DNA from 4 places in the Pseudarthrobacter sp. 902506025 genome. Region 2 is predicted to be linked to each of the others. Evidence: riboswitches for the same ligand, from Rfam matches in the RefSeq annotation. Region 2 holds a riboswitch; each other region holds the start of a gene.
What was found. Region 2 has a riboswitch for thiamine pyrophosphate ahead of AB0280_RS08235 (FAD-dependent oxidoreductase). Riboswitches for the same ligand answer to the same signal wherever they lie in the genome.

Region 1 (3,202 bases), on a different contig from region 2:
GCTCTTCTCCCGCATGCCGGATGCCATGTCCGCCAGTGCCGCCTGCGAGTCTGCCGACCCGTATTCGTCACGGATGTCCTGGCTGATCCGCATGGAGCAGAACTTGGGGCCGCACATGGAACAGAAGTGCGCCGTCTTGGCCGGTTCAGCGGGAAGCGTCTCGTCGTGGAACGCCTCCGCGGTCACAGGATCCAGGGACAGGGCGAACTGGTCGCGCCAGCGGAATTCGAACCGTGCCTTGGACAGGGCGTCGTCCCGTTCGTGCGCCCCCGGGTGGCCCTTGGCCAGATCCGCCGCGTGCGCCGCGATCTTGTAGGTGATGACACCCGTCTTGACGTCGTCCTTGTTGGGCAGGCCCAGGTGTTCCTTTGGCGTGACGTAGCAGAGCATGGCGGTCCCGTACCTGGCAATCTCGGTGGCGCCGATTGCCGACGTGATGTGGTCGTAGCCGGGAGCGATGTCGGTGACCAGCGGGCCCAGGGTATAGAAGGGCGCACCCTTGCACAGCTCCTGCTGCCGTTCCACATTCTCACGGACCAGGTGGAAGGGAACGTGGCCGGGCCCCTCCACCATCACCTGGACGTCGTACCCCCAGGCCCGCTGCGTCAGCTCGGCGAGCGTGTCCAGCTCCGCGAACTGCGCGGCGTCGTTGGCGTCCGCCGTGGAACCAGGGCGGAGGCCGTCACCCAGGGAGAAGGCGACGTCGTATTTGGCGAAAATTTCACACAGCTCGTCGAAGTGCGTGTACAGGAAGTTCTCCTGGTGGTGGGCCAGGCACCAGCCGGCCATGATGGAGCCGCCGCGCGAGACGATGCCGGTCACCCGGTTGGCCGTCAGCGGGACATAGCGGAGCAGCACGCCGGCGTGGATGGTCATGTAGTCCACACCCTGCTCGCACTGTTCGATCACGGTGTCGCGGAAGATCTCCCACGTGAGGGCGTTGGCCTCGCCGTTGACCTTTTCCAGCGCCTGGTAGATCGGCACCGTCCCGATCGGCACGGGGGAGTTGCGGATGATCCACTCCCGCGTGGTGTGGATGTCGTCGCCGGTGGAGAGGTCCATGACGGTGTCGGCACCCCACTGGGTGGCCCACTGCAGCTTGTCCACCTCCTCCGCGATGGAACTCGTCACCGCGGAGTTGCCAATGTTCGCGTTGATCTTCACCAGGAAAGCCTTGCCAATGATCATCGGCTCGGATTCCGGATGGTTGATGTTGTTCGGGATGATGGCCCTGCCGGCAGCAACCTCGCTGCGGACCAGCTCAACGTCGCAGTTTTCGCGCAGCGCCACGAAGCGCATTTCCTGCGTCACGATTCCCTGCCGGGCATAGTGCATCTGCGTCACCGTCCGGCCGTCGACGGCGCGGCGTGGCACCGGCTGTGCGCCCTTCCACTCCGCGGAGGCAGCACCGCGGCGCACGGCCGAGCGGCCGTCGTCGAGCAGGTTGCGCTCCCGGCCGCCGTAGGGTTCGGTGTCCCCGCGCGCGGCGATCCACTCTGCGCGGAAGGGCTGCAGCCCGCGGACGGGGTCGCTGCCGGGTCCGGCAGTCCGGTAGGTCCGGAAGGGTGCGTTCGGCTGGCCGTTGGGTGATGGTTCAAGGGAAATTTCCGTCACCGGTACCCGGATCCCGGACGCCTCATCCGCAAGGTAGGCGAGGGAATGGGACTTCAGGGACTGGGTTACCTGCGGAACTGATGTGTCGCCGGGCTCCCCGGCGGACGGCAGCAGGGCAGGGTTCAACTGCGTGTTTTGCGTACTCAAGGGAATACTCACTTCCTTCGCCGGCATTACCCGGACAGGTTCAACGGTCGCAGGCTGCGTCAGCCCGATCTCAGCCCCTGCAAGGGCACCCGTGTGGTCAGGAACGAAGCTACCACAGGCCCCTGAACCAGGCTTGTCATAATTGCGGTGCTAGCCTGACCGGGCATCGAAAGGAGCCCCATGGCAGACATCATCCACTTCCGTGGACCCGTCCTGACCGCGCCGGACCGGGTGCGGCATGGACTTTGGTCGGTGGACGGAAGGCTCACGTTCAACAAGCCGGACACTCCTCCCGGCCGGGTACTCGACGGCTGGGTCCTGCCGGGCTTCGTGGACGCCCACTGCCACATCGGCCTGGGCCCTGCGGGCCCCGTGGAGCCCGCAGCCGCCAGGGACCAGGCGCAGGCGGACCTCAACGCCGGAACCCTCCTGGTCCGGGATGCCGGCTCGCCGGCGGATACCCGCTGGATGCAGGGTGGCAGGGACTTCCCGGTGTTGATCCGTGCCGGGCGCCATATCGCCCGGACGCGCCGTTACCTGCGCGGCTTCGCTGAGGAAGTTGAACCGGACGGCCTCGTGGAGGCCGTCCGCAAGCAGGCGCGCGACGGCGACGGCTGGGTCAAGCTGGTGGGTGACTGGATTGACCGCAGCGCCGGTGACCTGGCGCCGTCGTTTCCCGCCGCCGTCGTCCGCGATGCCGTCCAGGCGGCGCACGACGAAGGCGCCAGGGTGACGGCCCACTGCTTCGCCGAAGACACCCTCGACCAGGTGTTGGACGCCGGCATCGACTGCGTCGAGCACGCCACCGGGCTCCTGCCCCGCCACCTGCCCCGGTTCGTGGAGCAGGGCGTACCGATCGTGCCCACGCTCATCAATATCGCCACCTTCCCCGACATTGCCGCCCAAGCGGACGCGAAATTCCCGCGCTATGCAGCCCACATGCGCGCCTTATGGGAACGCAGGCTCGAGCGGGTGGCGGAAGCCCACACAGCGGGTGTGCGCATCTTTGCCGGCACCGATGCCGGCAGCGTGATCCGGCACGGCAGGATCACCGACGAAATCCTCGCCCTGCACGGCGCCGGCCTCCCCATGGACGCGGCCCTCGACTCCGCCTGCTGGGCAGCACGCAGTTGGCTGGGAGCGGATGGAGTGGAAGAGGGGGCCCGCGCCGACGTCGTCGTATGCCGGGAAGATCCGCGGGCTGTACCGGAGACCATTACGGCGCTGGAGCAGGTGGTGCTGGGCGGGCGGATCATTCGCTGACAAACGGTTCCCGGGGACTTGGAATAAATTGAAGCTTCAAGTAATTTTAATAGGTGACAGGCCGCCAATGGGACGGCCGCCAATGCAAGGAGCCTTCAATGACCGCATCAGCCAGCAGCCAGGATCTTCTTCCTGCCGACCTCGCCATGGGCACCGTGATGCTCAAGGTGGGCGACAT
Region 2 (3,202 bases):
CCAGGCCGTCCAGGCTGGGTGCCCCGCCCGTGCCCATGATGAGCCGGGATCCGAGGGCGACGCCGTCAATCACCAGGGCGTCGGCGGCGCCCGCGTTTCCGGCGGGGTTGATGGTGCTGGTTTCGGTCATGGCGTCAGCCTCCCTGTACTGCAGTGACAAGTTCAATATCGTCGCCCTCGGCGAGCGCGGTGGCGAACCATTGGCTCCGCGGCACCACCTGGGCATTATGTGCGACGGCGACGCCCAGTTTCCCGCCGTCCGTCGCCTGTCCGTTGGGTGCCAGCGGGCGTCCGGTGACTTGGCTGACGAGCGTGGTGATGGAGGCGCCGTCGGCCACCTCGTGCGTGTTTCCGTTCAGGGTGATGTTCACGCTGTCTCCTTGATGTGGGGTGTGGTGGCGGCTGCCGCCGGCCGGGAGAACCGCTCCGGGCTGAAGGGCGACCAGCGGGAATCTGATGTCCCGTCCAGCAGTGCCGTGCAGATGGCGGCTGCGGCGGGGGTGAGCAGGACGCCGTGCCGGAAGAACCCGGTGGCGATGATGAGTCCCGGGACATGCCCGGCGGCAGGGTTTCCGGACCCCGGATCCACCGGCACGCGGCCCAGCAGGGGCGCGTTGTCGGGGGTACCGGGGCGGGCCCGGGCGGTGCACTCGAGCAGTTCCAGTTCAGCGACGGCGGGCACCAGCGCCTGAGCGTCCCGCAGCAGCTGGTAGACGCCTCCGGCGCTCACGGCATCGGAGAGCGCGTCCTCGCGCTGGGTTGCCCCGATCACCACGGTCCCGTCCTGCCGGGGGACGATGTAGACGGGGACTCCGTGCACCAGCCCACGAACCGTGGAGGTCACCAGGGGCTGGAGGTGCTGCGGAACGGCGAGACGGAGTATGTCCCCGTGGACTGGGCGCAGTGGCAGGTCGAGGCCGTCGGGCAGGCCGCCAAGGTCCCCTGCCTGCAGGCCGTTGGCCACGATGGTTTCCGTTGCCAGGACGGTGCCGCCGCCGGCGAGGCTGGCACCGGCAACCGTTCCGCCCTCCCACAGCAGGCCGGTGGCCCGGTCCGGCACGGCATACCCGTCCACCGCGCCCGCGGCGGCCAGCTCCGGGGACGTCAGTGCAACGCCCGCGAGGGCCAGCCGCAGGGCCGCCACCAGGCGCCGGGGGTCCACTTGGTGGTCCGCGGGTGTGTCCAGGGCACAGGCGATGGCGGGGCTGAGGAGCGGCTCGCGTTTGCGGGCTTCGCGCACGGCCAGGGGCTCCACCCCCAGTCCGTTGGCCTGTTGTACCGCGCGGAGGTCCATCAGCGCGCGGCGGTCCGCGGCGTCGGCACCCACGGCGAGTGTCGGCGTCGTCAGGTATCCGCAATCCGCCCCCGTCGCGCCGGCGATCCCCGCGGCGAACCCTGGCCAGCGGGACGACGCCTCAAGCATCAGTTCCAGGAGGTCCTCCTCCTGGTAGTGCAGTTCGCTGACCGGGGCCAGCATGCCCGCGGCGGCCCAGCTGGCACCGTTTCCGGGTGCGTCGTCGATCAGGGCAACGGAGCGTCCGGAACGCTGCGCCTCCCAGGCGATGCCGTGGCCCACCACTCCCCCGCCGATGACGGCGACGTCGGCCCGGACAGTGGAGTTTGCGCTGGCGCCTTCGGGCCCGGGGAGACTGTCAACGGGGTTGCGCATGTGGTTCCTTCCCTACGCCGGCATTAACCGGATCAGGTCAAGCGGTCGGCTCTGACGCCCTCTCAGCCCGGCGCTTTATGACAGCTGCCGCGGGCTCCCGCAGTACCAGCCCAGTTTAGAGGAACTAGGCTTGCAGGCATGAATGTGTCCGCCTCATCCCTGCCCGCCGGCCCCCACGCCCCAGCCTCCGCTGCCCTCCCCGCCGAAGTTGCCAACGCCGGCCACATTGACGCCCTCAAGGCAGCGCGCCTGTACCTCTGCACCGACGCACGGACTGCGCGCGGCGATTTCGCGGACTTCGTTGACGCCGCGTTTGCCGGCGGCGTGGACATCATCCAGCTGCGCGACAAGACCATCGAAGCCGCAGAGGAACTGGACCTCCTGGCGGTCCTGAAGGAAACAGCGGTACGCCATGGCCGGCTGTGGGCCGTCAACGACCGTGCGGACATCGCCGTGCTGTCCGGGGCGCCGGTGTTCCACATCGGCCAGAAGGACCTTCCGCTGCCGGCAGCGCGGACGCTGGTCAACGGCAACGCGGCCATTGGGCTCTCCAGCCACACCACTGACCAGGTGGACGCCGCTTTGGCCGCAACGGTGGGGCCGTCCGGGCTGGACTACTTCTGTGTGGGTCCGGTCTGGGCCACGCCCACCAAACCCGGCAGGGCCGCCGTCGGCCCTGAACTGGTGGCATATGCCGCCGAAGCCTCCCGGCAGGCCGGAGATCCCGTGCCATGGTTTGCCATCGGCGGCATCGACCACGGAAACGTCCGTGACGTGGTGGAGGCCGGTGCCGGCAGGATCGTGGTGGTCCGCGCCATCACCGAAGCACCCGACCCCGCAGCCGCCGCCGCCTCCCTTCTCGACGCGCTGGACGGCACCGGCTCCTGAGCCTGCTTAATTCCGGGACTTGGGGATACGCTGATTTTTGTGTCACATCATCGGTTGGCCCCCAACGTCCATGACCACAAGAACGCCCTGGAAGAGGCGCTGGGCCTGCTGCGGACGGAACTTGAACTGCCGGGACCGTACCCCGCCGAAGCAGTGGAAGACGCCCGCGCCGCCGTCGCCGCGCTGAAACTGCCGTCCTACGACCTGACCGCCGTCGGATTCGTGACCATCGATCCGGCGTCGTCCACGGACCTGGACCAGGCAGTGTTCATCGAACCGGACGGAAACGGCTACCGGGTTATGTACGCCATCGCCGACGTTCCGGCGTTTGTTGCTCCGGGCGGCCCGCTGGACGCCGAGACGCGGCGCCGCGGACAGACGTTCTACGCCCCGGACGGCCGGATCCCGCTGCACCCCGAGGTGATCAGCGAGGGCGCCGGAAGCCTGCTGCCCGGCCAGGAGTGTTCGGCTTTCGTCTGGGACTTCACGCTCGACGGCGACGCGACAGTGCTGTCCGTGGGCGTCCGGAGGGCGCGGGTCATCAGCCGTGACAAGCTCAGCTATAAAGGCGCCCAGGCCGATCTCGACGCCGGGACTGCCTCCCCCGTACTGGGCCTCCTCCGCGAGGTGGGACTGAAGCGGGTG
Region 3 (3,202 bases), on a different contig from region 2:
GCCCAGCTGCTCTGCGGCCAGCAGGAGGCTGCCTGCACCGGGAGCCGGGACGGCGGCGCGGGCGCGTGTGGCCGGCACATACCCGGGCACCCACACGCCGGCAGCGGCCAGCATGGTCCGCGCCTCCGTAAGGACGCGGTCCGGCGGCCCGTCCAGGAGCACTGCAGGATCCGCGGCGGAGCCGGGCTGCAGGACCACGATCCGGTCCACGAGGTCCTTCCAGACGGACACCCGGTGCTCCACCACCACCAGCGTCGCCCCGGTTTTGTCCAGGGAGCGGGCCACGGCGTCGCGGACCTCCAGCACGCCGTCCGGGTCCAGGTTGGCGGTGGGCTCGTCCAGCAGGATCAGTCCGGGACGCATCGCCAGGATGCCCGCCAGCGCCAGGCGCTGCTTTTGGCCGCCGGAGAGGGCCGACGTCGGGTGGTCCAGCGGGAGGTGGGCGAGCCCGACGTCGGCAAGTGCCTCGTGAACGCGCGGCCAGATGGCGTCGCGGGGCACCGCAAGGTTTTCGGCGCCGAAGGCGACGTCGTCCCCCACCCGCGACAGGACCACCTGGGTCTCCGGGTCCTGCTGCATGAGGCCGGCGCGGCCGCGCCGTGCCCGTGGCGGGGCCCCGTCCACCAGCAGCGAACCGGACTCGTCGGCGTCGCCTGCCTCGCCGTCGTCGTTGATGTCCCCCAGGACGCCGGCAAGGGCGTGCAGCAGCGTGGACTTCCCGGCGCCGGAGGGCCCCAGCAGGAGCACCCGCTCCCCGGGGGCGATGTCCAGGTCAAGGCCGTGGACGGCGGGCTTGGCCCGGCCGGCGTGCCGCCATCCCCAGCCGCGGGCGGCGATGGCGGCAGGCCGGACCATGCCGGAGGCGTCCTGGGAGGGTGCCATCAGGAGAAGACGGGCTCCGTGGCAGCCTTGCGGGACGCGAAGGAGCTCAGCACGCCGGTGCGGGCCAGGCCGCGGGTGGCAAGCCAGGACAAAGCGCCCGCCAGGATGGCCCCGGAAAGGGTGGTCAGCACGATGTAGGCGAGCTTGTCCGCGCCGGAGTAGGCAATGTTCCAGCCCCACGGGGCAAACGAGTCATTCAGGCCGCAGAAGAACCCTGCCGCGGCGCCGGCCAGCAGCGATACAGGAAGGTTGAACTTGCGGTAGACGAAGATCGCGAAAATGATTTCCGCGCCCAGGCCCTGGATGAAACCCGAAAACAGGACCGAGGCGCCGTACTGGGAACCCATCAGCAGTTCGCCGGTGGCGGCTACGGTCTCGCAGAACAGGGCAGCCCCGGGCTTGCGGATGATGAGCATGCCCAGCACCCCGGGAATCATCCAGCCGCCGGCGAGCAGTCCGGTCAGGGGCGGGTAGGCGGCGTTCATGGGGGCGGACAGTGCGGCGGCCCCCTGGTCCCATGCCCAGAAAATGACGCCGCCCGCGATGGCCACCAGGGCGGCGACGACGATGTCCACGACGCGCCAGGACTTACTGGTGGTCTTCTTGATTGCTGCAGTACTCATGTGATCCTCCTGGGAAACAGGAGGGGAAAGTGGACCCGGCTGCCGGCCTGTGGCCGTGCATCCGCGACACTTTGAGAACTCGACTCCCTTGCGCCGGTACTAACCGGATCAGGTTCGAGGGTCTGCGGCTGTCCGCACTCTCAGCGCCCACCTGCGGTGCCCGGCCTGCGCCAGGATGCCCGACGGCGGCGCTCCCCTGTCGTTTTTAGTGTTGCTTTGTGGTTGGGTAACGCTGTTCATTTCGCCCAGTTGGGCGTGGTCAAGTTTACACCTGGCAGGAGTAGATTGAGGGCCATGACCGCCAATCCACCGGATGTGACCGGGTTCGATCCTGATTCCAGCGACGCCCAGCCGGAGGGCTCACTGGAGGCGCAGATTGCCCGCATCGAGGCGGAGGTCCGGGAGCTCCAGTTCCCCGGCTTCTCGCTGGACGATGCGTTGAACCTTGGCCTGCTCCTCGTTGAACTGGGCAAGGAGCGGTCGTTGCCCATCGCCATCGACATCGCCAAGGGTGAGCAGGTGCTGTTCCATGTCGCACTTCCTGGCGCCACGCCTGACAACGGCCACTGGATCCGGGCCAAGCAGCGCACTGCCCTCCGGTACGAGGTGCCCTCCCTCCTGGTGGGACTGCGTGGCCGGCTGGGCGGCGGCCGGATCGAGGACAACGCCTGGTTCGACCAGTCCCGCTATGCGGCACACGGGGGCGCGTTTCCGATCCACGTCACGGGCGTTGGGGTGGTGGCTTCCGTGGCGGTGTCCGGACTGCCGCAGCTGCAGGACCACGAACTGGTGGTTGAGGCACTGCGCGACATCCTGGGGTCGGCGCTGGACGAGTAGCGCCGGCCAACCAGCCCTGGCTGACCAGGCGCAGCGGGACAAGCACCGTACATGCCCGGCGACACCAGGCCGCTTAGCTTTCATTAGTAATCATGCTTACTATATTGTCCCCGGGGTACGACCACCACAGGGAATGGGAGCACCTTCGGCGTCCCTTCCCGCAACCGGCGCGGCAACCAAGGAGCACCATGAGAATCCCGGACACCAGAGGCCCCATCAGCAGCGCCCTCTTTGCGGCCCTGTCCAAGGCCCCTGATGCAGCCACGCCCGAGCTGGACGGGCTGCACCGGCTGGTCGCGGGGCAGGTGGCCCGAACCGGTGACATCATCGCCGACGAAGACATCCAGCTGTCCCTCTTTTGCCTCTACGAACTGCATTATTCGGGCCTGGACGGGGTCAGCGACGCCTGGGAGTGGGAACCGGCCCTGATCAGGGTCCGGCGCCTGATCGAGGAACCCTTCGAAGCCGCCCTTCGTGCCGCCGCACGCCAGGCCGCCGGTGACGCCGACCTGCCCGCCGGGATTGCCATGACCAGCGATGCCGTTGCCGACGTCCTTTTTGGCCTCGCCGGTATGGACACCGGTCCCAGCGTTTCCCGCTTTGTCGCACGGAAGGCAAGCCTGGAGCAGCTCAAAGAGTTCCTGATCCACAAGTCCGTGTACCAGTTGAAAGAAGCGGATCCGCACACCTGGGCCATTCCGCGGCTCACCGGCCGGGCGAAGGCTGCCCTCGTGGAAATCCAGGCGGACGAATACGGCGGCGGCAGGCCGGAACGGATGCACAGCGCGCTGTTTGCCCGGACCATGCGCGGGCTGGGCCTGGACGACAGGTACGGCGCGTACGTCGACACCATCCCGGCC
Region 4 (3,202 bases), on a different contig from region 2:
CAACGAGGACTTCTCCAAGCTCATCGTTTCCGGTGAGGAAGCCTGGGACACCATCGAGGCCTACGTCACCTATGTGGCGCCGGACCTTGTGGGCCGCCTTGAGAAGTGGACCAAGGACCAGGACATCTTCGCCGCCTGGCGCATCGACGAGCAGATCCACAAGGCGCTTGAACGGAAGGTCTTCCTGCCCTCCGGCGGCTCCCTGGTGATCGACCGTACCGAGGCGATGACCGTGGTGGACGTCAACACGGGCAAGTTCACCGGCAGCGGCGGCAACCTTGAGGAGACCGTCACCAAGAACAACCTTGAGGCAGCCGAGGAAGTGGTGCGCCAGCTGAGGCTGCGCGATATCGGCGGCATCATCGTGATCGACTTCATCGACATGGTGCTCGAATCCAACCGCGACCTGGTCCTGCGCCGCCTGGTGGAGTGCCTGGGCCGTGACCGGACCAAGCACCAGGTGGCCGAGGTCACCTCGCTTGGCCTGGTCCAGATGACCCGCAAGCGCATGGGCACCGGACTGCTGGAAGTCTTCGGCGAGCAGTGCGAGGCCTGCGCCGGCCGTGGCGTTGTGACCCACGACGATCCCGTGGAGCACCGCCGCGCCAACATCGTTGCCGCCGAGCACCACGTCCAGCGCACCGACAACCGGCCCGAAGCCCGCGCGGAAGCCCGTCCGGAAGGGCAGCGGAACGACAATGCCCAACCCGGCGTGCGTACTGAACGCAAGCGGCGGCGCGGACGCGGCGGGCAGCAGCCCGAAGCGGCCCCGGCACCTGCCGTCCACGTGCACACGGTCCAGCCCGACCCGTCGGACGCCGAGCGGCACGCCAAGGCGGAGGCCACCAGGCTTGCCCTGGCGAACATTGCCGCTGCGGCCCACGCTGCCCACCTGCATGACGATGAGGTGGCGGCAGCCCGGCAGGTGCCTTCCGTGGAGCCTGCGCCGGCGCCCGTCGAGGAGAAGCACGACGCCGATGCCCCGGCACGTCCTGCGGCTGTCCTGACGTTCGGCGGCGAGGAAGTCCCGCTTCCGTTCGTGGAGCACGCTGAGGAACAGCATCCCCTGCCTGCCCTCACTCTGGACCGGCTCGCGGAAGCGTTCGCCCACCTTGGCCAGCCGGCTTCCCCTGTGGAGAACGCGCCTGCCAAGACCGCCGAAGCCGTGAAGGTGCCGGAGGCTGCGGTGCCGGAACGGCAGCACGACGGCGGGGGAGCGGAAGCCCGCGCCGCCGCAACGGAAGCTGCAGCCGGAAAGGACTACTCCGACCACACGCTGGAGCAGTCGCGACAGCGCAGGCCGCGGCGCCACCGTGCCGCCAGCCGTGCCCAGGGTGCCGCCAACGAGACCGCCGTCCAGCATCACGAAAACGTCCAGGCGGCAGGCGCAGGCCATTCGCACGCGGCCAAGGCTCCCGAACCCGTGAAGCCCCAGCAGGCACCGGCGGAACCGGGCAAGGCGCCCGAGGAACCCATCATCCTCGGCGTGGGTGTGCCTGCCTCGGAGCTCTAGGCGCAGGAGTTACCGGCCAAACGGCCACGCAGTAAGGAATCCCCGTCCTGCGGACGATTCACCCGGGAAGCACCGTGGGAATCGGCCGTGTGGCGGGGATTCCTGCTGCTGCGAGGTTGTTGTTTCCTTGACCCGAGGGCTGTCATCCTTTCCTCCTGGTGCGGCCTACGGGCTAGGGTGGAAACCGACACGGGGTGCCGCGCAGAAGGCCGGCTGAGATCCAGACCCGTTGAACCTGTCCGGCTAGTACCGGCGAAGGGATGTCTCTTGTCTTCGACCCTTTCCATGCCCCTTCCTGCTGCCTCCGGCGTTCCCACCGCGCTGCCCCCGGGCCGGGACGTCCCGCGGGTCCTCTCGATCGCGGGCTCCGACCCGTCCGGTGGCGCCGGCATCCAGGCCGACCTCAAAAGCATTGCCGCCCACGGCGGATACGGTATGGCTGCCATCACCGCCCTGACGGCACAGAACACCCGTGGCGTGCAGGCTGTCCACGTTCCTCCGGCCGCTTTCCTCGCCGAACAACTGGACGCGGTCAGCGACGATATCTCCATCGACGCGGTCAAGATCGGCATGCTGGGCGACGAGAGCGTCATCCGCACTGTCCGGCATTGGCTGGAGAAGGTGCGCCCCGCCGTCGTGGTCCTCGACCCCGTGATGGTGGCCACCAGTGGTGACCGGCTGCTGAAGGAATCCGCGGAGGCTGCCCTCCGCGAACTGCTGCCCCTGGCGCACCTCATCACTCCCAACCTCCCGGAGCTTGCCATGCTGGTGGGCGGGGACCCTGCCGGGACCTGGCCGGCGGCGCTGGACCAGGGAAGGCGCCTTGCCGAAGCCACCGGAGCCACCGTGCTGGTCAAGGGTGGCCACCTCGCGGGTGCAGACTGCCCGGACGCGCTGGTCAACACGGCCGGCCTCCTGTCCCAGGAAGTGGTGGAAGTGCACGGCAAACGAATTTCCACCCGCAACAGCCATGGCACCGGCTGCTCCCTGTCCTCCGCGATGGCCACCGTCCAGGCACGCCTTGGGGACTGGGAGGCATCGCTCCTGACGGTCAAGCCATGGCTGGCCGGCGCCCTTGAGAACTCGGAGCAGCTTGAGGTGGGCCAGGGCAACGGCCCCGTGCACCATTTCCACCATGTGCGGCCGGCCCCCGCGGAAGGCGCTTTCGCTGCCCGGCTGTGGACGGAAGCCCAGCAGGACGTGGCGGACATCTACGCCCTGGACTTCATCCGCGGCCTGGCCTCCGGAGACCTTGCTGAGAAGGACTTTGCCTACTACCTGGCGCAGGATGCCCTGTACCTGAACGGCTACTCCCGCGTCCTCGCCCGGGCCAGTGCCCTGGCCCCCTCCGAAGCGGAGCAGCTGTTCTGGGCCGGATCCTCGCAGCAATGCCTGGAGGTGGAGTCGGAGCTGCACCGCTCATGGCTCAGCACCCGCCCTGCCCAGGGCGGACTTGGCCCCGTCACCAAGGCCTACGTGGACCACCTCACTGCAGCGTCGGCGTCGGGAAGTTACGCCGTCCTGGCCGCCGCTGTTCTGCCCTGTTTCTGGCTCTACGCCGAGGTAGGGGAAAAGCTGCACGCCCAGTTCCTCGCCTCGGGAGCGCCTGACGGCCACGCCTACGCAGCCTGGCTCCGGACCTACGCCGACGAGGGCTTCGCCGAAGCCACCCGGCGGGCCATCGCCATC

Region 1: linked by a shared signal. The riboswitch ahead of thiC (phosphomethylpyrimidine synthase ThiC) and the one ahead of AB0280_RS08235 (FAD-dependent oxidoreductase) in region 2 are both predicted to bind thiamine pyrophosphate.
Region 3: linked by a shared signal. The riboswitch ahead of AB0280_RS04090 (ECF transporter S component) and the one ahead of AB0280_RS08235 (FAD-dependent oxidoreductase) in region 2 are both predicted to bind thiamine pyrophosphate.
Region 4: linked by a shared signal. The riboswitch ahead of thiD (bifunctional hydroxymethylpyrimidine kinase/phosphomethylpyrimidine kinase) and the one ahead of AB0280_RS08235 (FAD-dependent oxidoreductase) in region 2 are both predicted to bind thiamine pyrophosphate.

What each region holds. Positions count from the first base shown of each region.
Region 1 covers NZ_JBFBKW010000011.1:55,210-58,411, reverse strand. Annotated here, with positions in the region: gene thiC (phosphomethylpyrimidine synthase ThiC) at 1-1,761, opposite strand, end outside; TPP riboswitch at 1,757-1,864, opposite strand; gene AB0280_RS17850 (amidohydrolase family protein) at 1,942-3,024, shown strand; gene AB0280_RS17845 (VOC family protein) at 3,123-3,202, shown strand, end outside.
Region 2 covers NZ_JBFBKW010000003.1:224,129-227,330, forward strand. Annotated here, with positions in the region: gene AB0280_RS08225 (thiazole synthase) at 1-130, opposite strand, end outside; gene thiS (sulfur carrier protein ThiS) at 135-371, opposite strand; gene AB0280_RS08235 (FAD-dependent oxidoreductase) at 368-1,669, opposite strand; TPP riboswitch at 1,662-1,780, opposite strand; gene thiE (thiamine phosphate synthase) at 1,808-2,557, shown strand; gene AB0280_RS08245 (RNB domain-containing ribonuclease) at 2,597-3,202, shown strand, end outside.
Region 3 covers NZ_JBFBKW010000002.1:59,753-62,954, reverse strand. Annotated here, with positions in the region: gene AB0280_RS04095 (ABC transporter ATP-binding protein) at 1-882, opposite strand, end outside; gene AB0280_RS04090 (ECF transporter S component) at 882-1,505, opposite strand; TPP riboswitch at 1,573-1,713, opposite strand; gene AB0280_RS04085 (heme-degrading domain-containing protein) at 1,800-2,342, shown strand; gene AB0280_RS04080 (iron-containing redox enzyme family protein) at 2,531-3,202, shown strand, end outside.
Region 4 covers NZ_JBFBKW010000009.1:86,467-89,668, forward strand. Annotated here, with positions in the region: gene AB0280_RS15975 (Rne/Rng family ribonuclease) at 1-1,513, shown strand, start outside; TPP riboswitch at 1,694-1,791, shown strand; gene thiD (bifunctional hydroxymethylpyrimidine kinase/phosphomethylpyrimidine kinase) at 1,799-3,202, shown strand, end outside.